2 regions of the Pseudoalteromonas sp. SG41-5 genome follow, and region 2 is predicted to be linked to the other one. Evidence: predicted binding sites of a transcription regulator. Region 2 holds the regulator's gene; the other holds the start of a gene.

Region 1 (9,068 bases), on a different contig from region 2:
TTTATCTTATGACAGCCATGCAGTGCTTAATAAACTTGCTGATAAACTACAGCCAGATGTAGGAATTCAAGCGTTGGATGAACATTATAAAACCTGGTTAAGTGTTGATAAACCTGACCTTGATGAATTAGTTAAGATCGCTAAGCAAGTGGATGAATTATTAATTTTAACAACGGGCAATAGTGAATGGTTAACGCAATCTCAGTCACGGTTAAAGTTATTTGATAATAGCCATATTATTGAGATTGACCAGCAGTTTATTGATGATATTCAGGTGGATTTAACCCGCAGTTTAAATTGGGATGTAACCATAGATGAAAGTAGTTTAATGATCAGTGATAAAATACATTGCTATGAAACAAAGCAGTTTGACTGGCATTAACAAATTACTTCAAATTGAGAGTGATATTGCCATCGGGTTTACAGCAGCACAGCAGTACTTCTCCATCACGTACAAAGGCGAGTGGTTCTTCGTTATAGGTGACTTGCCCTGCTACTAGGGTTGCTCTACAGGCACCACAATATCCTTCTCTACACTGAAAAGGAATTTCATATTGCTGTTGTTCTAGGCAGTCTAAAAGGGAATGACAGCCAGTGTCAAAATCTACACACTGGCTATTATCTGCAAAGTGGATCTTTGCAGTTTTGTTGCTGGTCATTAGAGATCGAAGTCACCGAAATCAGAGGCATTAACTTGAGAGTCAATTTGGCCTACAAGGTATGAGCTGATCTCCGCTTCTTGTGGAGCAACTTGTACATTGTCTGACACTAACCATGAATTGATCCATGGGATAGGGTCACTGCTGGTTTTAAACTGTGTTGGTAAACCAACTGCAGTCATACGAGCATTAGTAATGTACTCAACGTATTGGCATAAAATATCTTTGTTTAAGCCAATCATTGAACCATCTTTAAACAGGTATTCAGCCCATTCTTTTTCTTGTTCAGCAGCATCAACAAACATCTTGATCGCTTCATCACGACACTGGGCTGCTACGATAGCCATTTCAGGATCGTCTTTACCATCTTGCATAATATTCAAAATATGCTGAGTACCAGAAAGATGAAGCGCTTCATCACGGGCGATCAGCTTAATAATTTTAGCGTTACCTTCCATTAATTCTCGCTCTGCAAACGCAAATGAACAGGCAAAGCTGACATAAAAACGGATCGCTTCTAAGATATTCACTGACATCATTGCAAGGTATAAAAGCTTTTTAAGTTCAAATAAACTGATATGAACTGTTTCGCCATTAAGTTCATGTTTACCTTCACCGTATAAGTTATACACAGCCACTTTATTAATTAATTCATCGTAATATTTAGTTACGGCATCAGCACGTTCACTGATCTTTTCGTTACTAACAATATCATCAAAAATAAGCTCAGGGGCTTGGGTAACGTTACGAATAATATGTGTATATGAACGGCTATGGATTGTTTCACTAAATGCCCATGTTTCAATCCAGGTCTCAAGTTCTGGGATCGACACAATTGGCAGTAACGCAACATTAGGCGAGCGACCTTGCACACTATCAAGCAATGTTTGATATTTTAAGTTACTTAAAAAGATATGTTTTTCGTGATCAGGTAAAGCCTGAAAATCTAACCGATCTTTACTTACATCGACTTCTTCAGGACGCCAAAAAAACGATAGTTGTTTTTCAATTAGCTTTTCGAAAATAGGGTACTTCTGTTGATCATAACGCGATACGTTAACGGTTTGGCCGAAAAACATCGGTTCTTGTAGTTGGTTATTATGGTTTCGGCTAAAAGTAGTATAAGACATAAGATCACTCAAAAAACGAACAGGGCAAAGCGGGCGTATAGCCCGCTTCCAATTTATATTTATTACCGATTAGATTTTACACGCACCGCCTGCACAATCATCATCTTCCACTTCTGGTGTATCTTCTTGCATATCAGATGCACCATCACGGGTGTTATGGTAGTAAAGGGTTTTAACGCCAAGTTTGTAAGCACCCAGTAAATCTTGTAATAAGACCTTCATTGGTACTTTACCACCTTCAAACTTATTTGGATCGTAGTTAGTATTGGCAGAAATTGTTTGGTCAACAAACTTTTGCATAATACCCACTAATTCTAAATAACCTTTATTTGATGGGATATCCCACAATAATTCATAATTATTTTTAAGGCGTTCATACTCAGGTACAACTTGTTTTAAAATACCATCTTTACTGGCTTTAACACTGATATGACCACGTGGTGGTTCAATACCATTAGTTGCATTTGAAATTTGCGACGATGTCTCAGATGGCATCAACGCAGATAACGTTGAGTTACGCATACCATGCTCTTTGATATTGGCACGTAATGTATCCCAATCTAAATGCAATGGTTCATCACAAATTTTATCCAAATCACGTTTGTACGTATCGGTTGGCATAATACCTTGCGAATACGTTGTTTCGTTAAATTTAGGACATGCACCACGTTCTTTAGCCAGTTCATTTGAGGCTTTCATTAGGTAATACTGAATTGCTTCAAATGTTTTGTGAGTCAATGCATTGGCACTGCCATCAGAATAACGTTTGCCATTTTTAGCAAGGTAATATGCGTAGTTGATTACGCCTATTCCGAGTGTACGACGGCCCATCGTTGCATTATGTGCTGCTGGCACCGGGTAGTCTTGGAAATCCAGTAAGTTATCAAGTGCACGTACCGCAAGTTCTGCAAGCTCTTCAAGTTCATCCAGTGACTCAATCGCACCTAAGTTAAAGGCCGACAGCGTACACAGTGCAATTTCACCTTCTTCATCATTAACATTGTTAAGTGGTTTAGTTGGCAATGCAATTTCTAAACATAAGTTAGATTGGCGAATTGGTGCCACTTTAGCAATGAATGGGCTGTGTGTATTACAGTGGTCAACATTTTGTAAATAGATGCGGCCAGTGCTAGCACGCTCTTGTGCAAACATTGAAAACAGCTCAATAGCTTTAATACGTTTTTTACGAATTGACTCGTCTTGTTCATATTGTACGTAAAGACGATCAAATTCATCTTGATCTTCAAAAAATGCATCATATAAACCAGGCACATCAGACGGGCTGAATAATGTGATGTAATCATCTTTGATCAAACGTGAGTACATTAGTTTATTAAACTGTACACCGTAATCTAAATGACGAACGCGGTTATCATCAACACCACGGTTGTTTTTAAGCACTAATAAGTTTTCAACTTCTAGATGCCAAAGTGGATAGAACAGGGTTGCTGCGCCACCACGGACACCACCTTGCGAACAACTTTTAACAGCCGTTTGAAAGTGCTTATAAAACGGGATACAACCGGTGTGGTATGCTTCACCATTGCGAATAGGGCTACCTAGTGCGCGAATACGACCAGCATTAATACCAATACCTGCACGTTGCGATACGTATTTTACAATCGCTGATGAGGTTGCATTAATTGAATCTAGGCTGTCACCGCATTCAATCAGTACACATGAACTGAATTGACGCGTAGGGGTACGAACTCCCGCCATAATAGGCGTAGGTAATGAAATTTTGAACAATGACACTGCATCGTAAAAACGCTTTATGTAGTCTAAACGCGTTTCTTTTGGGTAATCAGAGAACAAGCTTGCCGCAACTAAAATATATAAAAACTGTGCGCTTTCATAAATTTCACCCGTAACACGGTTTTGTACTAAATATTTACCTTCAAGCTGTTTAACAGCAGCATAGCTGAAGTTTAAATCACGTCCATGATCAAGGTATTCATCCAGTTGATCAATTTCTTGCTCTGTGTAGTCAGCTAGTAAGTGTGCATCGTAACGCTTATCTTCAACTAACTTAACGATATGATCATACAAGCGCGGTGGCTCAAATTGACCATAGGCTTTTTTACGCAAATGGAATACAGCTAAGCGGGCTGATAAATATTGATAATCAGGCGACTCTTTAGAGATCTGATCAGCGGCCGCTTTGATGATGGTTTCATGGATGTCTTCAGTACGAATACCATCATAAAACTGGATGTGCGATTTCAGCTCAACTTGTGAGACAGACACATTATTTAGACCTTCGGCGGCCCAAGCAATAACGCGATGGATCTTATCTAAATCAAGTGACTCTTTACGGCCGTCACGTTTGCTTACAGATAGCTGTTGGTTCATAGTTTTGCCTGTATTCCTTGGGATATAATATTTTTTAGTGACACATTTTTCTTAAAATAAATTTTTTATTGCAATAAAACTGTATTAGCGCGAATTTAATTGAATAACATTTAGCCACAACATCTGGTGTTCATCAAATTCTAGATCACAAGATAGTGTGGTATGCGATCATTTGCAAGGGGCATAAACGCCCCTAATTGTGGATAACGTTGGGATAACACGCTTGTGTTAGTAGCCATTAACCTTTGACCATCTGATTAAAATGAAATTTATAAAAATCAACTGATGATCGATTAAATTTACGCATTTTAAAAATAAATTTTGGCTGCTTTTTTTATCAACAAACAATGTGCAAAAAGTAACACGATCACAATATGTAGTGGTTAAAATTTAACATGGCACTATATATGGTTAAATGCATCAATAGGTGATTGCCAATTAAAATCGGCTTGCCAACTCAATGCTTCAGCTTCACTAGGGATGTAGCCCCACAACGCAGCAGCGCTGTGCATGTTTGCAGCCTTGGCTGCAATTATGTCACGCTGCGCATCACCGATATACAAACAACGACTCGGATCAACATCTAACAGTTGGGCTGTATGCAGTAAAGGTAAAGGAGATGGTTTAGCGATATCGAGGGTGTCACCACTGACAATTGCCTGTGCATCTTTGAGTTCAGCAATTGCAGCAACTAATGGAATAGTCAAAAACTCAGGTTTATTAGTCATGATCCCCCATTTGATCTGTTGTTGATCAAGCGCGATCAATAATTGTGCAATTCCAGTAAAGCATTGACTATGGGTGGCAATATTATCTGCGTAGGCCGTTAATAGCTGCTGGCGTAAGTCAGCTTGATTTGGGTGATCGTGCCATTGCTGACCAAATCCAGCTGCAAGCAGCGCCATTGCACCGTTAGAAGCTGCAGGACGATATATATCAGCGGTTACTAATGGTTGGTTATGATCAGCGAGTACGTAATTTAGCGCAGCCCCTAAATCATCTGCGGTATCGAGTAATGTACCGTCTAAATCAAAAATAAAGGCGTCGTAATCAATTGCGGGGGTTGCTGTGTTAAAACCAGCCATTACGCTAGTTTCTCAAAATGCAGAATATAATTAACGCTTACATCGGTATTTAAGCTGTACTGCTTTGATAAAGGGTTATAACTCAATCCCGCACTAGCACGTACTTTGAGGCCTGCTTGTTCTGCCCATGCAATGAGTTGTGCTGGTTTGATAAACTTTTTGTGATCATGGGTTCCATCAGGCACCATCTTCAATAATTTTTCTGCCCCGATAATTGCGTACAAATATGCTTTTGGGGTTTTGTTTAATGTAGAGAAAAATACATCAGCACCAGGTTTCGCTAATTCTGCTACTGCATGAATGATAGATGCAGGGTCTGGCACATGCTCTAACATTTCCATACAAGTAATAGTATCAAAGCGGGCAGGGTGTTCGCTGGCATACTGTTCGGCAGGTATTTTTATATAGTCAACGTTTACACCGGTTTCTAAACTGTGCAGTTTCGCAACGGTTAACGGCTCTTGACCCATATCAATACCAGTCACATGTGCGCCCATTCGCGCCATACTTTCACTCAATATACCGCCACCACAGCCGACATCGAGTGTTTCTTTGTCGAATAAGCCTTTGGCCTTGTCGGCAATAAAATCTAATCTTAATGGATTAATTTCATGAAGGGGTTTAAATTCGCCTTCACGATCCCACCAACGCTCAGCGATGGCTTCAAACTTTGCAATTTCTGCACTATCTACATTTTGATGTTCGGTCATAAAAAACTTCCTCGTCAATCTCAGGCCATTATATAGGGGTAAATTAATAAATCGCAAAGATTTAGCGCCTGTAAATCTAAATAAATTGTGGTAGCATGACTTGGTAATAATAACTAAATCCCCGCAAGCGCCCATATGTGGCACTTTCGTGGGTCAATACTGAAGGAATGTGATATCAAATGACTGATTTCGCCAATGAAATTCTGCCAGTCAATATTGAAGACGAGTTAAAAAACTCCTATTTAGATTACGCAATGAGCGTAATAGTAGGACGAGCACTACCAGACGTACGTGATGGTTTAAAACCTGTTCACCGCCGCGTTTTGTTTGCTATGAACGAGCTTAATAATGATTGGAATAAGCCTTACAAAAAATCAGCCCGTGTGGTTGGTGATGTAATTGGTAAATACCATCCCCATGGCGACAGTGCGGTGTATGACACAATCGTACGTATGGCCCAGCCATTCTCTTTACGTTATATGTTAGTTGACGGCCAAGGTAACTTTGGTTCAGTTGATGGTGACTCAGCAGCAGCAATGCGTTATACCGAAGTCCGTATGGCGAAAATGTCTCATGAGCTTTTGGCTGATCTTGAAAAAGAGACTGTTGATTTTGTACCTAACTATGATGGTACAGAGCAAATTCCTGACGTATTACCGACCAAAGTTCCTAACTTATTAGTGAACGGTTCATCGGGTATTGCGGTAGGTATGGCGACAAACATTCCTCCTCATAACTTAACTGAAGTTGTGAATGGCTGTTTAGCACTTATTCAAAACCCTGAATTAACCATTCATGAACTAATGGATTATATTCCGGGCCCAGATTTTCCAACTGCGGCAATTATCAACGGTAAAAAAGGCATTGAACAAGCCTATTTAACTGGCCGTGGCAAAGTGTACATGCGTGCACGTGCGGAAATTGAAGTTGACGAAAAAACCCATCGTGAAACGATCATCGTTCACGAGATCCCTTATCAAGTAAATAAAGCCCGCTTAATTGAAAAGATTGCTGAGCTTGTTAAAGATAAGAAGATTGAAGGCATTAGTGCATTACGTGATGAATCAGATAAAGACGGTATGCGTATCGTTATCGAGATCAAACGTGGTGACGTAGGCGAAGTGATCTTAAACAACCTTTATGCACAAACTCAGTTACAAACTGTATTTGGTATGAACATGGTTGCGTTGATCAATAACCAGCCTAAGTGTTTCAACTTAAAAGAAATGCTTGAAGAATTCATCATTCACCGTCGTGAAGTAGTGACCCGTCGTACGGTATTTGACCTACGTAAAGCCCGCGATCGTGCACACATGCTTGAAGGCTTAGCAATTGCACTTGCTAACATTGACCCAATTATCGAGCTTATTCGTAACTCACCAACGCCAGCTGAAGCTAAAGTAGCACTTGCTAGCCGTCCGTGGGAATTAGGTAATGTAAAAGCCATGCTTGAAAAAGCCGGTGAAGCAAATGTTGCCCGTCCAGATTGGTTAGCGGATGACTTAGGCATCCGTGATGGTCAGTATTATATTTCTGAGCAACAAGCCCAAGCAATTCTAGATTTACGTTTACACAAGCTTACTGGTCTTGAACATGAAAAGATTCTAAGCGAATACCAAACGTTATTAGATTTAATTGCCGAGCTTTTATATATTCTTGCTAATCCTGAGCGTTTAATGGAAGTTATCCGCGATGAGTTAGTTGAAATTAAAGAGCAATACGGCGACGAACGTCGTACTGAAATTAATGCAGCGGCTCATGATATTAGTCTTGAAGACTTGATCACAGAAGAAGACGTAGTAGTAACCCTATCTCACGAAGGGTATGTGAAGTATCAGCCATTGTCTGATTACGAAGCACAGCGCCGTGGTGGTAAAGGTAAATCAGCAACCAAGATGAAAGATGAAGATTTCATTGAACGTCTACTAGTTGCTAATACTCACGATACTATTTTATGTTTCTCAACGGCAGGTCGCTTATATTGGCTTAAAGTGTATCAATTACCACTTGCCAGTCGTGCAGCCCGTGGTAAGCCAATTGTAAACTTATTGCCGCTTGAAGCAGACGAACGTATTACGGCTATCTTGCCAGTACGTGAGTATGAAGAAAATAAATACATCTTTATGGCAACTGCATTTGGTACCGTGAAGAAAACACCATTGACTGCGTATAGCCGTCAACGTGCTAGCGGTATTATTGCCGTTAACTTAAACGACGGTGATAGCTTGATTGGTGTCGATATCACTGATGGTAGCAACGAAATCATGTTGTTTACTGATGCTGGTAAAGTTGTTCGCTTTAAAGAAGCCGAAGAATCACCTGTTTTAGATGAAAACGGCAACCCAGTACTTGATGAAAACGGTAACCCGGAAATCAAGTTCAAGGGTGTTCGTCAGATGGGCCGAACTGCAACAGGTGTTCGTGGTATTAAGATGGCTGAAGGCCAACGTGTTGTATCATTAATTGTACCTAAGACGAATGGTGCTATCTTAACCGTGACAGAAAACGGCTACGGTAAGCGTACATTGCTCAGTGACTACCCTGCTAAGAGTCGTGCGACTCAAGGTGTGGTATCAATCAAAGTAAGTGAGCGTAACGGTGCTGTAGTTGGTGCTGTACAAGTTGACGATAACGATGAAATCATGATTATCTCTAATCGAGGTACTCTGGTGCGAACTCGCGTTAATGAAGTTTCTACCGTTGGGCGAAATACCCAAGGTGTTATTTTGATAAGAACTATTGACGAAGAGCAAGTAGTTGGTTTACAACGTATCGAAGAGATCGAAATCGATGAGCTTAACGCTATTATCGAAGGTGAAAGCGTTGAACTAGTCGACACTGTTAATGATGACGCTGGGGATAATCCTCCAGAGGCATAACATTAATCATTAAAGCGGCTTCGGCCGCTTTTTTTTACTATAAAAATCAAAAAAATTAATTGTTAAAATTAGCAATTAAAAACAATTGTTAAATTACTGGAATGAGGAAAGGTAATGAGTATATATAATTTTTGTGCTGGGCCTGCAATGTTACCGCCAGCTGTGATGGAAAAAGCACAAAAAGAATTTCTTGATTGGCAAGATTTAGGTGTATCGGTGATGGAGATCAGTCACCGTAGTAAAGAATTTTTAG
Region 2 (9,068 bases):
CAAATTTGGACTGACGTTGATGGTGTGTACAGTGCTGATCCGCGTTATATCAAAAAAGCCACTAAAGTTGATTTTTTATCATATAAAGAAGCGATGGAGCTTTCTTACTTTGGTGCCAAAGTTCTCCATCCTAAAACAATTCTACCGTGCGCTAAAGCTGGCGTGCCGTGTGAAATTAAAAATACCCATAATCCGGATGCACAAGGATCACTGATCAGTAATGATAATGTGTCATCGGAGCCGGTAAAAGCGTTATCTAGTTTACAAAATCTTGCGATGCTAACGGTTTCAGGCCCCGGCATGAAAGGTAAAGTAGGCATGGCATCAAAAGTTTTTAATGCCCTTGCTCACGATAATGTTTCGATTGTACTGATCACTCAATCGTCATGTGAATTTAGTATCAGCTTCTGTGTCCATGAATCAGATTTGCCATTGGCTCTTGAGGCATTGCAAACTGCGTTTGAGCTTGAATCACAGGCGGGACTAATTGAACCTGTACAGGTGCAGCGTAATTTAGCAATCGTTACTTTAGTGGGTGATAATATGCGCGCTCATAAAGGCTTAGCTGCTAAATTTTTCGCATCACTCGCCCAAGCACAAGTTAACATTGTCGCTATTGCCCAGGATTCAACTGAAAGTGCAATTTCAGCAGTGATTGACGGCGAGCTGTGTAATGATGCTGTAAAAGTGTGTCACGAAAATTTCTTCACTCATATCCCATCAATTGATGTATTTTTATTAGGCTGTGGTTTAGTTGGCCAAGAACTTATTAAGCAGTTAGAGCGTCAGCAAGCATGGCTTGAAAAACGTAATATCAAACTAAACTTATATGGTGTTGCTAATTCACGTCAATTACATCTTGATAGCGAAGGAATTGCTTTTGACGATTGGCAGCAAAAGTTGGCAGCATCAGAACAACCGTTTGACCTCAAACTGGTTGAACAATTTGTTAGGCAAAATCATTTAATCAATCCAGTGCTGGTTGATTGTACGTCTTCAGATGCTTTAGCGGCTCAGTATGTAGACTTTTTGAATGCCGGTTTCCACGTTGTGGCTGCAAATAAAAAAGCCAATACAAGTTCATATGCTTATTACCAAGATTTAATTACAGCAACGCAAAAAAATAATCGTAAGTTTTTATACGAAACAAATGTCGGTGCAGGTCTTCCAGTAATCGATAACTTACAGTCACTGTTTGGTGCTGGCGATGAGTTACTTGAATTTAGCGGAATTTTATCCGGTTCATTGTCATATATGTTTGGCGCATTGCAAGATGGTTTATCACTGTCTGAGGCAACCATTAAAGCAAAAGAGAGTGGTTTTACTGAGCCAGATCCACGTGATGATTTATCGGGCACTGATGTCGCGCGTAAGTTATTAATTATTGCCCGCGAAGCAGGTATGAAATTAGAGTTGAGCGATATCGAAGTTGAATCAGTGCTTCCTTCGGGCTTTGCCCAAGGTGATAACGTTGACGAATTTATGGCTAAATTGCCAAGTTTAGATGCTGCGTTTAATGACCGTATTCAAAGTGCCGCAAGTGAAGGCAAAGTGTTGCGTTATGTCGGTACTATCAAACAAGGCCACTGCAAAGTAGGTATTGAAGCGGTAGATGAAAAGCATGCTCTGGCTGTTATTCGTGATGGCGAAAATGCCTTAGCAATTTTGAGTGCATACTATCAACCACGTCCATTTGTTATTCGTGGTTATGGTGCCGGCTCAGCAGTGACTGCGGCCGGTGTATTTGCTGACATCTTAAAAACGTTATCGCGCTAGGAGAGTATAATGATCGAAGTATATGCTCCAGCCTCAATCGGTAATTTTGCAGTTGGTTTTGATGCCTTAGGTGCTGCGCTTGCTCCTATTGATGGCACGTTATTAGGTGATGTTGTTGCGGTAAGTCCTAGCGAGCTTGACGAATTTATATGCTCTGGCGATTACGCAGATAAACTACCAAGCGATGCCAGTGAAAATTTAGCGTATCAGTGTTTAGTGCATTTTCGTGAACATGTAGCGCCAACCATGCCAAGCGTTAAACTGGAATTAAAAAAGAACTTACCAATTGGCTCGGGTCTTGGTTCAAGTGCTTGCTCTGTAGTAGCCACATTTGCGGCGCTGGATCAGTTTGCAGGTACTGCACTGAGCCAAGTGCAGTTAATTGAATTAATGGCTGATTTTGAAGCGATTGTCAGTGGCGGTCGTCATTACGACAATATCACTCCGTGTTACTTGGGTGGTTTGCAGCTTACTGGTGATTTAATTCCAAATAAATCAATTGCTTTACCGGTTGATGAGCGTTGGTATTACGTAGCGGCTTTTCCTGGTTTTTCACTTAATACCGCCAAAGCGCGTTCAGTGTTACCAAAACAGCTAAGTATGCATGCGAGCGTTGAATTTGCGCAGCGCTTATCAGCGTTTAGTACTTTATTGTTAACTAGCCGATTTGATGAAGCACTCTCTATCATGAGTGATGAAATAGCGGAGCCGCATCGTGCGCCACTGATCAATGGTTTTAGTGAAGCTAAAGCGGCGCTGCCAGAGTTTGGTGCTGAGATTGTCAGTATCTCAGGTGCTGGTCCTACATTATTTACCGTGTGCAAAACGCTTGAAGCTGCACAGCAATGCGCACAGTGGCTTGAACAAAACTATATTAATGAGCAAGGCTTCTGCCACATTTGTAAACTCGATAACGCCGGCACGCGTCAGCTATAAGAATTTAAGGAACTAATAATGCAATTACATAATTTAAAAGATGATTCTCAAAAAGTGTCGTTTGTTGAAGCGGTTAAAACAGGTTTAGGACGTAATCAAGGAGTATTTTTCCCTGAATCGCTCGCGCCTTTAGCTGATGTTGATAGTTTACTCGATATGGACTTTGTTACTCGTAGCAGTAAGATTTTATCGCATTTGATTGGTGATGAATTACCTGCTGATACGGTTGCACAAATGGTGCAAAATGCCTTTAACTTTCCGGTTAAATTAGTTGAAGTTGAAGACAATATTTATTGTTTAGAGTTGTTCCATGGGCCAACGCTTGCATTCAAAGACTTTGGCGGTCGCTTTATGGCTGAGTGCTTGGCACAATTTAGCCAAGGTGAAAAAACCACAATACTCACAGCAACCTCAGGGGACACTGGGGCAGCTGTTGCGCATGCGTTCTATAACAAGCCAAATATTGATGTGGTTATCCTGTATCCAAAAGGTAAAATCTCATTAGCACAGCAAAAATTGTTTACTACTTTGGGTAATAATATCCATTGCTACGCTGTAGATGGTAGCTTTGATGATTGCCAAGCGATGGTTAAAAATGCCTTTTTAGATGATGAAGTTAAATCTCGCTTAGGTTTAAATTCAGCTAATTCTATCAATATAAGTCGCCTTGTTGCACAAGTATGTTATTACTTTGAAGCAATAGCGCAATTACCAAAAGAGCAGCGCGCCAAAGCACATATCTCAATACCTAGTGGTAACTTTGGTAATGTATGTGCGGCGATGATCGGTGCGGTGATTGGTTTACCGGTCGCTAAACTTAGCGCTACAACCAATCAAAATGACACTGTACCGCGCTTTATCCTTGATAAAAACTGGGCGCCTAATGCCACAATCGAGTCATTGTCTAATGCCATGGATGTGAGTAAACCTAATAATTGGCCACGTGTACAAACCATGCTTGATAACAAATGGTTTAGTTATGATGATTTTTATTCAACTAGTGTTGATGAAAATGATACCCAAGCAGTGATGAAAAAAATTCATCAAACAGGCTATGTTGCTGAACCACATACAGCGATTGCTTATCAGGGCCTAAAAGCTAACTTAGCAACTGATTCTGCTGGTATTTTTCTGGCAACAGCGCATCCGGCTAAGTTTAAAGAAAGTGTTGAAGAGATTTTAAATATTGAACTTGAAATGCCAAAACCACTAGCTGATGCATTAGCTAAACCATGCTTAGCCGAAGATATCGCAGATGATTACGATATCCTGCGTGAAATATTATTAGCTAAACTAGGTTAGTTTTTACCCGCTCAGTAAAACTAAAAATAAACGGCATATGTGAAAGCAATGTCGTTTTTTATTGCTTTAAATTGTACTTAATAGCAGTAATGGAAAATTAAACTATTGAACGTGAACGGCGGTTTAGAACTCGTAAACAAAAAATTAAAATGGCTATAAGGCAGATCATAATCCCTGCAAGTATAACTAATTCATTCGCTACCCAATGGATTAGGAGTAATCCGCACATAAATAAAATAAATGGTTTAAATTCATAATAATAAAAGTGTTTGTTAACTTTAATGCGATTTACTTTATGATCTTTACGCCGTGAATTTGAGCGTAATCGCCAAATGTTGGCACCATTGAAGAATAAAAAAATACCAATGGCTGTTGGTAAAACAGTGCTGAAAAGTAAAATGCAAAGTCCGCCAACAATGACATAACAATAAGGAATTGATTCGTAGATAGGTTTAGCTAGCATAGTAAATTAGTTCATCATCCATGATTACATTGGTATCATAATAGTGTAAACAATCGCGAATGCAACAGATTAAGGTATAAATAATGTAAATGTTATTTGCTTTTATTCATTAAAATTTCTGATGCTTTAATAAAAAAATATCATTACAAAAACACTGTGAATTAAATTCAATCCCTGTTTAAATATGTTCATCTTTACACCATAGGCAAATTGACGTTTTCAGCGTATAATTCAGCCTTCAAAATACCATACACGTTGCCCTAGGAGCCCCCATGTTAGAACGTAGCATGAATATTTCGGATTTCGATCCAGAGTTATTTGAAGCAATCACTAAAGAGACTGCTCGCCAAGAAGAACACATCGAGCTTATCGCATCTGAGAACTACTGTAGCCCACGCGTACTAGAAGCGCAGGGTTCACAGCTAACAAACAAATATGCTGAAGGTTATCCGGGCAAGCGTTACTACGGTGGTTGTGAGCATGTTGACGTGGTTGAACAACTAGCGATTGACCGTGCAAACGAATTGTTTGGCTCAGATTATGCTAACGTTCAGCCTCACGCAGGTTCACAAGCAAATGCTGCTGTGTTCTTAGCTTTATTAGATGCTGGCGATACAGTGTTAGGTATGAGCTTAGCTCATGGTGGTCACTTAACGCATGGTTCACATGTAAGCTTCTCTGGTAAGCTTTATAACGCAATCCAATACGGACTTGACGAAGCGACTGGCGAGATTGATTACGCACAAGTTGAAGCACTTGCACTTGAGCACAAACCAAAAATGATCATCGGTGGTTTCTCAGCATACTCAGGTATTGTTGATTGGGCTAAATTCCGTGAAATCGCTGACAAAGTAGGCGCTTACTTGTTTGTTGATATGGCTCACGTTGCAGGCCTTATTGCTGCTGGTGTTTACCCAAGCCCAGTACCACATGCACATGTTGTTACTACAACTACGCATAAGACATTAGCCGGCCCACGTGGTGGTTTGATTATTTCTGCTTGTGGCGACGAAGCTATTTATAAAAAGCTTAACAGTGCAGTATTCCCTGGTGGCCAAGGTGGTCCTTTATGTCACATTATCGCTGCCAAAGCAGTGGCATTTAAAGAAGCACTACAACCAGAGTTTAAAGTATACCAAACTCAAGTTGTGAAAAATGCTAAAGCTATGGTTGCAGTAATGCAAGAGCGCGGTTATAAGATCGTATCTGATAAAACAGAAAACCACTTGTTCTTACTTGATCTAATTGATAAAGACATCACTGGTAAAGACGCAGATGCGGCTTTAGGTAATGCTAATATCACCGTAAATAAAAACTCAGTACCAAATGACCCACGTTCACCGTTTGTAACGTCTGGTTTACGTATTGGTTCACCGGCAATCACACGCCGTGGTTTTAAAGAAGCTGAGTCTAAAGAGCTTGCTGGCTGGATCTGTGACGTACTAGACAACATCAACGATGAGTCAGTACAAGCACAAGTAAAAGAGAAAGTTAAAGCAATCTGTAAAAAATTACCTGTTTACGCTTAATTGAGTTACAAACAGTAATTTAGATCACAATAGCCTAGTTTTTTGCTATTATAAAGGCCGCCTAAAAGCGGCCTTTTTTGTTTTTAACGGAAGCTGATACCTATGCATTGTCCATTTTGCACCGCAAAAGATACCAAAGTGATTGACTCGCGTTTAGTGGGAGGTGGCCACCAAGTAAGGCGACGCCGTGAATGCAATGAATGTCATGAACGCTTTACTACCTTTGAAGGTGCAGAGCTTGTAATGCCTCGGGTGATCAAACAAGACGGTAGCCGTGAACCTTTCAATGAAGATAAACTCCTTAATGGTCTACATCGTGCATTAGAAAAACGCCCCGTCAGTACCGAGCAAGTTGATGAAGTGGTCAATATTATTAAATCGCAATTACGTGCCACCGGCGAGCGTGAGATTTCCAGTCACCTGATTGGCGAATGCATTATGGAAGCGTTGAAAAAACTTGATAAAGTCGCTTACGTCAGATTTGCATCGGTATACCGTTCATTCGAAGATATTCGTGAATTTGGTGAAGAAATTGCCCGTTTGGGAGAGTGATATGAACCAATATCAGTTTAGCGAACAAGATTTCTTTTATATGACCCGAGCGATTGAGCTTGCCAAACAAGGACGCTTTACTACCACCCCAAACCCAAATGTTGGCTGTGTATTAGTAAAAAATGACGTTATTGTTGGTGAAGGTTTTCATCAAGTTGCCGGCCAAGGCCATGCTGAAGTGAATGCATTAGCAATGGCGGGTAGCCAAGCCTTTGGCGCAACTGCTTATGTCACGCTTGAACCTTGTAGCCATTTTGGTCGCACACCGCCGTGTGCCGAAGGTTTAAAAGCTGCTGGCGTGGTAAAAGTAATTGCTGCTATGGTTGATCCAAACCCGCAGGTAGCCGGTAAAGGTTTAGCTATTTTAGCGGACGCGGGCATTGAGGTTGCGTCAGGTTTGTTAGAACAACAAGCAAGGCTGTTAAACCGTGGCTTTTTAAAGCGCATGGAGCAAGGTATGCCATTTATTACCTGCAAAATGGCCGCAAGCCTTGATGGTAAAACGGCACTTAAAAACGGTCAAAGTAAATGGATAACGGGCCCTAAGGCTCGCCAAGATGTGCAACTACAGCGCGCACAAAGCTGCGCTATTTTAACCGGTGCGGACACAGTATTAGTTGATAATGCAAAACTCAATGTTCGTGTTGAAGAGCTGCCAGAGCCGTTACCAACGCAATTACCTGTACGCCAACCTGTACGTATTATTATTGATTCACAAAATCGTTTAACACCTGAGCTAGCATTATTTAGCATTGCCAGTGAAGTAATTATTCTTACCACTGAACTTGATAAATCACAGCAATGGCCTCATTACGTAAGCCATATTGTAGTACCAGAAAAAAATAATAAAGTTGATTTAGTGGCTGCCATGAAACTTCTAGCGCAGCAACAGTTTAATCATATTTGGTTAGAGGCAGGGGCAACCTTAGCGGGCCAAATGACTGAATGTAATTTAATTGATGAATATATTGTTTATCTGGCGCCGAAGTTGTTAGGGAATGACGGCAAAAGCTTACTAAACTTTACAGAGCTGACAAGTATGCAGGACGTTGTTAATTTATCAATTAATGAGAGTGTGTGTATCGGTGACGATATTCGTATCACGGCGACACCACGCAAAGCCTCATCTAAACCAAATAACTAAAGAGTAACCACTATGTTTACTGGGATCATCGAAGCGACGGGCACTATTAGCGAGTTACAACAAAAGCAAGGCGATTTAGCTATCCGCATTAAAAGTAATAACCTTGATATGGCCGATGTAAATTTAGGCGATAGCATTGCAACTAATGGGGTTTGCTTAACGGTTGTGGCCAAGCACAGTGATGGATTTAGCGCTGACTTATCAAATGAGACGATCAGTTTAACGGGATTTGCTCACTATAAACAAGGGCAAACTGTAAACCTTGAGAAAGCCATGCAGCCAGTATCTCGTTTAGGTGGTCACTTAGTTTCAGGGCATGTTGATGGCATCGCGACTATTACCGCAATTACGCCTAATGCGCGTGCCGTTGAGTACTGGTTAAGCACCGATGTAGAACTAATGAAATATATTCCTTATAAAGGCTCGGTATGCATTGATGGTATTAGCCTAACAGTAAATGCAGTAGCAGATAATAAATTTAAACTGACAATTGTGCCGCACACTAGTGAGCAAACAACTATTGCTGATTTTAAAGTAGGCACGCAAGTGAACTTAGAAGTAGATCAAATCGCGCGTTATTTAGAGCGTTTGATCAAAGGGGCAGAGCAGCCAGCTAGTTCAGATATTTCGATGAGTTTACTCGCCCAAGCCGGTTTTATTAAATAAACGCACTCCACAACTTACACGAGCAGATTATGAATTTACACAGCGCACAAGAAATTATTGATGACATTAAAGCCGGTAAAATGGTTATTTTAATGGATGATGAAGACAGAGAAAATGAAGGCGATTTAATTATCGCAGCCGAGCACATTAGTGCTGAAGCGATCAATTTTATGGCCACTCATGGTCGCGGCTTAATTTGCCTAACAATGACTCAAGAGCGCTGTGAGCAACTTGATTTACCATTAATGGTAAAAAACAATGGTGCGGCATTTTCGACTAACTTTACGATGTCGATTGAAGCATCGAAAGGTGTGACTACGGGAATTTCTGCTGCAGATCGCGCTCGTACTGTGCAAGCTGCGATTGCCAAAGGTGCTGTACCAAGTGATATCGTTCAACCTGGGCATATCTTTCCTATTATGGCACAACCAGGTGGCGTATTAACGCGTGCCGGTCACACTGAAGCCGGTTGTGATTTAGCCCGCTTAGCCGGTTTAGAGCCTTCATCAGTAATTGTGGAAATTCTTAATGCTGATGGCACCATGGCGCGTCGTCCTGATTTAGAAGTATTTGCTGAGCAACATAATATCAAAATTGGCACTATTGCTGATTTAATTGAATACCGTAACATGAATGAAACCACCATTGAGCAAGTGGCAAAATGTAAGTTGCCAACCGTACATGGTGAGTTTGATTTAGT

What was found. Region 2 encodes NrdR, which represses ribonucleotide reductase genes. Its sites were predicted from a motif close to AAACACNANATNTNGTGTTT; they were not measured.
Region 1: nrdA (class 1a ribonucleoside-diphosphate reductase subunit alpha) is a predicted target of NrdR. The motif match lies at 4,254-4,273, and genes of this name have one in related genera.

Annotation. Positions count from the first base shown of each region.
Region 1 covers NZ_JACJFH010000047.1:11,595-20,662, reverse strand. Annotated here, with positions in the region: gene H5232_RS13370 (YaeQ family protein) at 1-382, shown strand, start outside; gene yfaE (class I ribonucleotide reductase maintenance protein YfaE) at 387-659, opposite strand; gene nrdB (class Ia ribonucleoside-diphosphate reductase subunit beta) at 659-1,789, opposite strand; gene nrdA (class 1a ribonucleoside-diphosphate reductase subunit alpha) at 1,859-4,141, opposite strand; gene H5232_RS13350 (HAD family hydrolase) at 4,543-5,226, opposite strand; gene ubiG (bifunctional 2-polyprenyl-6-hydroxyphenol methylase/3-demethylubiquinol 3-O-methyltransferase UbiG) at 5,226-5,936, opposite strand; gene gyrA (DNA topoisomerase (ATP-hydrolyzing) subunit A) at 6,116-8,815, shown strand; gene serC (3-phosphoserine/phosphohydroxythreonine transaminase) at 8,930-9,068, shown strand, end outside.
Region 2 covers NZ_JACJFH010000020.1:13,159-22,226, reverse strand. Annotated here, with positions in the region: gene thrA (bifunctional aspartate kinase/homoserine dehydrogenase I) at 1-1,776, shown strand, start outside; gene thrB (homoserine kinase) at 1,786-2,712, shown strand; gene thrC (threonine synthase) at 2,731-4,014, shown strand; gene glyA (serine hydroxymethyltransferase) at 4,750-6,006, shown strand; gene nrdR (transcriptional regulator NrdR) at 6,109-6,558, shown strand; gene ribD (bifunctional diaminohydroxyphosphoribosylaminopyrimidine deaminase/5-amino-6-(5-phosphoribosylamino)uracil reductase RibD) at 6,560-7,702, shown strand; gene H5232_RS07550 (riboflavin synthase) at 7,715-8,368, shown strand; gene ribBA (bifunctional 3,4-dihydroxy-2-butanone-4-phosphate synthase/GTP cyclohydrolase II) at 8,398-9,068, shown strand, end outside.